One region of the Paenibacillus sp. FSL R10-2788 genome, then DNA from elsewhere that is predicted to be linked to it. Evidence: riboswitches for the same ligand, from Rfam matches in the RefSeq annotation. Region 1 holds a riboswitch; the other holds the start of a gene.
The links. Region 1 has a riboswitch for thiamine pyrophosphate ahead of thiC (phosphomethylpyrimidine synthase ThiC). Riboswitches for the same ligand answer to the same signal wherever they lie in the genome.
Positions count from the first base shown of each region.

Region 2: it holds a riboswitch for thiamine pyrophosphate, as region 1 does, so the genes downstream of both, NSQ50_RS12775 (ABC transporter ATP-binding protein) here and thiC (phosphomethylpyrimidine synthase ThiC) in region 1, are expected to answer to the same signal.

Region 1 is NZ_JBBOQA010000001.1:6,190,582-6,193,748, reverse strand. Features, by position in the region: gene NSQ50_RS27445 (beta-galactosidase) at 1-1,200, shown strand, start outside; TPP riboswitch at 1,272-1,381, shown strand; gene thiC (phosphomethylpyrimidine synthase ThiC) at 1,484-3,167, shown strand, end outside.
Region 2 is NZ_JBBOQA010000001.1:2,910,314-2,913,480, reverse strand. Features, by position in the region: gene NSQ50_RS12785 (amino acid ABC transporter permease) at 1-453, opposite strand, end outside; gene NSQ50_RS12780 (amino acid ABC transporter substrate-binding protein) at 507-1,343, opposite strand; TPP riboswitch at 1,566-1,669, shown strand; gene NSQ50_RS12775 (ABC transporter ATP-binding protein) at 1,868-2,563, shown strand; gene NSQ50_RS12770 (ABC transporter permease) at 2,544-3,167, shown strand, end outside.

The sequences.
Region 1 (3,167 bases):
GACCCGAATGAGCGGAATCCGCTGAATGATAGAGGCTGGGGACTGTCGTTATCTGTTGTTCGTTCGATATCCCCGAATTTCTGCATTATGGAGCAGCAGTCGGGCCCGGGTGGCTGGGTGAACCGGATGGATATGCCTTCTCCAAAGCCCGGGCAGATGCGGTTATGGACTTATCAGTCGATCGCTCATGGGGCAGATATGGTGTTATATTTCCGCTGGCGGACAGCTACGATGGGCAATGAAATTTATTGGCATGGAATCAATGACTATCATAATCAGCCTAACCGGAGAGTGCGGGAAGCGGGGCAGATCGGTCAGGAGCTGGCAGCAGCAGGTCAAGCGTTTATCGGTACTCATAATCAGGCTAACGTTGCTATTGTTCGTGATTATGACAATGAGTGGGATGGAGAATACGATGTTTGGCATGGCCCGTTTATGTGGAAGAGCAATAAGGAGTGGTACAAGGCTCTTCAGCGGAAGCATATCCCTAATGACGTGCTCTATTTGCGCAAAAAAACAACGCTGGAGGAGCTTGCAAGGTACGACGTGCTTATCTATCCTCACCCAGCGATTATGACAGATGAGACAGCGTCTCTGCTGGATGAATATGTTCAACAAGGCGGCAAACTGATCTTCGGCTGTAGAACTGGCTATAAGGATGAGCGCGGTCAATGTTATATGCGTCCTTTCCCAGGTGCTGCTAAGGATCTATGCGGGATCACAGTTGAAGAATTCACAATGGTTAAGGGCAGTCGTCAGCCAACAACAATTAGCTGGTCGGGCGCGACCGAAGTCGTTACAGGAGCAGATGACTTTAATGATATTCTCAAAATAGAGGAAGCTTCGGTTGAAGTGATGGCGGTTTACGCCTCTGATTATTATGCAGGAAAACCGGCGGTAACTAGAAATCGTCGCGGCAAGGGTGAGGTTTGGTATTACGGAGCCGTATTTAACGAACAGGCAGCGGCTGAGATCATAAAATTAATTGATCTACAATCGCCAGCAAATTGGCTGGAGCTCCCAGAAGAGGTAGAGCTGCAAGTCCGTACCGGAGCTTCTTCCAGTTATGCTTTTTTGCTTAATTATAGTGAGACTCCTGTCACGATCCATCTTCATGAGACCAAAACAGATTTACTGAGCGGCACAACATTGTCGGGCGAGGTGCTTCTGGAAGGATTTGGGGTACTGGTGTTATACTAACGTACACGTTGATCTCACATTTGAGTAGATTTGGATAATTCTCTCTTTTCGGTTATACTTTGAAGTAGCAATTATATAGTTACGGGAGCTTGGTGGGACCAGGCTGAGAGGATAGTTATAACTATCGACCGTCAAACCTGATCTGGATAATGCCAGCGGAGGAAATGGAGCTCTATTTCTATTTGTCTACTCTAAGGCCTCATCTTATACAGATGTGGCCTTTTCTATGTGTGGGGAGTAGACCGTCTCCGCTTGATCAAATCACCTTATAGGAGGAATTGAGATGACAAGCGAATTGAACAACGATCCAATCAATTTATCAGCTTTTCCAGCAAGTCAAAAAGTGTATGTAAAGGGTTCACGGCCTGATATTCAGGTGCCTATGCGGGAGATCTCACTTAGTCCAACTGCGGGCATAGACGGCGAAGAGGAGAATTCCCCAATTCATGTCTATGACACAAGTGGGGCTTACACGGATGCTAATATTCATACTGATATTCGTCAGGGGTTAGAGCCCAATCGTCTAAGCTGGATTGAGGAACGAGGGGATGTGGAAGCGTACGAAGGAAGAACCGTGAAGCCTGAAGATAACGGGAATGCAACGGGAAAAGCTGTGGCGGAAGTGTTTCCAGCGCTCCATAGAAAACCTTTGCGAGCGAAAAAGGGGCGTAATGTCTCTCAAATGCATTATGCACGCAAAGGGATTATTACTTCGGAAATGGAATACGTTGCGATTCGTGAGAATGTGACACCGGAATTTGTAAGAGATGAAGTAGCCCGCGGCCGCGCCATCATTCCAGCGAATATCAATCATCCAGAGAGTGAACCAATGATTATTGGGCGTAATTTTTTGGTAAAGATCAATGCCAATATTGGAAACTCCGCAGTATCCTCATCCATAGAGGAAGAGGTGGAGAAAATGAGATGGGCTACCCGCTGGGGTGCAGACAATATAATGGATCTCTCCACAGGTAAAAACATCCATACGACACGCGAGTGGATCATCCGTAATTCTCCTGTTCCTATTGGAACGGTGCCTATTTATCAAGCTTTGGAAAAAGTGAATGGGAAAGCGGAAGATTTAACGTGGGAAGTATACCGTGATACGCTCATTGAGCAAGCGGAGCAAGGGGTGGACTATTTTACCATTCATGCGGGAGTTCTGCTTCGTTATATCCCGTTGACGGCACAACGTATGACAGGTATTGTTTCAAGAGGTGGCTCCATTATGGCGGCATGGTGTCTTGCGCATCATCAAGAGAACTTTTTATATACACATTTTGAAGAGATATGTGAAATCATGAAGCTGTACGATGTTTCTTTTTCCCTAGGCGATGGATTACGTCCGGGTTCGATTGCTGATGCGAATGATGAAGCACAATTTGCCGAGTTAGAGACGTTAGGTGAATTAACAGCTATGGCTTGGAGTCATGATGTACAGGTGATGGTAGAGGGTCCAGGACATGTGCCGATGCACTTGATTAAAGAGAATATGGATAAGCAACTTGAAACTTGCAACGAAGCCCCTTTTTATACGTTAGGTCCACTGACTACAGATATTGCGCCGGGGTATGATCATATTACCTCTGCTATAGGTGCAGCGATGATTGGTTGGTTCGGTACAGCAATGTTATGTTACGTAACTCCGAAGGAGCATCTTGGCCTGCCTAATAAGGAAGATGTACGTGTAGGGGTCATTACTTATAAAATAGCGGCACATGCCGCAGATTTGGCGAAAGGGCATAAAGGAGCACAAGACCGGGATAACGCTCTTTCGAAAGCCCGTTTTGAATTTCGTTGGCGTGATCAATTTCATTTATCGTTAGATCCTGAGCGAGCGCTAGAATATCATGATGAGACATTGCCTGCGGAAGGCGCTAAAACAGCTCATTTTTGTTCCATGTGCGGGCCGAAATTTTGCAGTATGAAGATCTCTCATAATATCCGTAATTCGACGAGAATTGAAT
Region 2 (3,167 bases), 3.3 Mb from region 1:
TAACGGCGGTACAGAAACGCGCGCAGCTTGTGGCAGAATTACGCGGCGCAGAGCCTGCCCACGAGTCATCCCGACTGAGAAGGCAGCTTCCCATTGGCCTTTATGTATCGACAGGATAGCAGCGCGTACGATTTCCGATGAATAAGCCCCTACGCTAAGAGTAAATCCAATGGTGGCGGCAATGAAGGGGTCGAGTACAATACCAACAGCCGGCAAACCATAAAATATAATAAATAGCTGCACTAACAATGGGGTTCCTCGAATAACCCACACATAAAAACGGGCGATTAGCTTCGGAATTACCCACGGAGAAAGACGTGCCAGCGCGGTTAGGATCGCCAAAATCAATCCAAGCACAAAGGAAAGTAGCGCCAACGGAATGGTAAAAGCCACCCCGGCTTTTAGCAGGGGTAGCAGTGTGTCTAAGAAAATTTGTATTTTGCGGTCATCCATTATTCAGACATCCTTTTTAGCTTCCAGGCTTAATTAGCCTTGCTAGCCTTGTATTATTTTGAAACGTCAGCTCCAAAGTATTTCTCGGAAATTTTCAAGTACGTTCCATCACTCTTCATCTCTGTAATCGCATCACTGACCGCTTTCACCAGCTCATCATTACCTTTCAGGAATACCGCGGCACTTTGTGATCCTTCAGGAATCTCATCAACCACTTTAATTTTTGCATCTGGTTTTTGTTTTTTTAGATCCAGATAAGACAAGCCATCATTCACAGTTGCATCAATACGTCCCGAAGTCAGCAGGTCCATCGCTTGATTGAAACCATCTGTAGCTACGATTTCAGCACCGTTCTCACGAGCGATATCGGATAAATTACTTGTCAGGGATTGTCCGGCTTTTTTACCTTTAAGATCGGCAAAGGTCTTAATATCCTCATTGTCTTCGCTCACGATCAATACTGCTTTGGATACGATATAGGGTTCAGAGAAATCATATTTCACTTTGCGATCTTCGTTAATGGAAACTTCATTGAAAATGACATCAAACCGTTTCGCATCCATCCCAGCAAAAATACCATCCCACTGAGTTTCAAAAAATTCAGCTTTGACACCTAAACGTTTGGCTACTTCTTCAGCAATTTCCACGTCAAAACCAGTCAATTTCCCCGCAGTGTCATGATAAGTAAAAGGTGCATAAGTCCCTTCTGTACCTATCCGCAATTTGCCGCTGGCCTTCACAGCCTCCAAACTGTTTTGCGCTGAAGATGCTGTTCCACCATTCGTTCCAGCTGTTGGTTCAGCAGCCGTATTGGTATTCGAATTATTGCCGCAAGCCGCTACAAGGACCACGGTTAACGCCAATATAATAGTTAAACTCCATTTTTTCATTATTAAATCCCCTCTCTCTATCCGGTTTTTTTCCGGTAAATTGAATAGTACACTGCCATCACATGATCGTCAATACTTTTTTCCGATTATATACATCGGAATTATAATATTAACTAGATTCCTACCTATATCTTACCCAATCTTGGATTAATCCTTCACTTCTTTCTCTCTTTACTTCTCAGAAAGATATGGTATATTTATTAACAAATTAATATGGACCTGTTATTTCACTAGGGGAGTCGGCCGACTGAGACGGAGCTTCAAGCTCCGGACCCTTGGAACCTGATCTGGATCATACCAGCGGAGGGAAGTGGAGCAGAATTTTCATCAAGCATGTTAAGTGTTATTATGCAGAATGAACTTTTTGACCCATTCATTTCCTCTGGAAATGGATGGGTCTTTATTTGTTTAGGCGCTCCACAAAAATTTTAGGAGGTTAGATCATCACGACCATTTTATCTATTCAAGGCCTAACCTACTCTTTTCCGGAATCTGAGCAACCCCCTGTATTCGCAGATCTATCCATGGATATCAGGCAAGGGGAATTCGTCTCCGTAGTAGGTGCTAGCGGATGCGGGAAAAGTACATTTTTCAAAACGATTGCCGGTTTACTCGAACCTACTCACGGAAAAATAAAACTCTCTACGCACCCGTCAACCGCTAGTCGTTTAGGCCAGATCGCTTATATGCCTCAGCAGGATTTATTGCTGCCTTGGAGGACAGTGCTCGACAACTGCCTTTTGCCTTGGGAGATCAAGCCCAGATTCAATAAACAAGAAACGATCACTCAGATTCGGGAAATGTTGACCCGCTTCGGCTTAGCAGATGTAGAGAACGCTTATCCCCATGAACTTTCGGGTGGAATGAAACAGCGAGTCGCATTTCTGCGCACCTTAGTGGCTGGAGGCGGAAGTGGTCTTATGCTGCTGGATGAGCCCTTTGGCGCTCTCGATGCCATGACCAAACGCGAGATACACCGTTGGCTGTTGGAGTTATGGGGTGAATTGAATCAGACGATTATGCTCATCACTCATGATCTGGAAGAAGCACTATTGCTCAGTGACCGGATTTATTTATTATCTGGCGGTGCGCACAGCGAATTACAGGAGATCGTTGTGGATCTACCAAGGCCAAGACATTATAAGATGAACTATGAACCCCGGTTTATAGCACTACGGGAAGAGTTGGAGCGAAGATTGCATGCAACCTTTACCTTTTAAAAAACATCTAGACAATTATGGTCCCTTCGTTCTTCTGGTACTGCTCATTCTTGTAATCTGGGAGTCAGCTGTTCGCCTTCACATGATTCCAGCCTTTATTCTCCCTGCACCTTCATCTATTGGCTTCGCATTGATCGAGCACAGGCAATTATTATTCGGACAGCATTTATTGGCAACGTTACAGGAGATACTGGTGGGTTTTGTCCTTTCTGTTATTTGTGGTGTATTGCTGGGCACTGGAATGTTCCTGTATCGCCCCATAGAAAAGGCCATCTATCCCTTTCTTATCATTAGCCAGACGATCCCATTAATTGCGCTATCCCCCATTTTTATTATGTGGTTCGGATATTCGCTGTGGAGCAAAGTGGCTGTGGTGTTTTTGACGGCTTTTTTTCCAGTCGTAGTGAGTACATATGATGGACTTCGTACAAGTGGCCAGACTTACAAGGACTTATTATTAACATTTGGTGCAAACCGCTGGCAGCTGCTTGTCAAAACCCAAATTCCACTGGCGTTGCCTGCTTTTTTCTCTGGCTTAAAGCTGTCCATTGTATACTGCGTCATCGGAGCTACTATCGGGGAATGGCTCGGCGGCAGTAAAGGA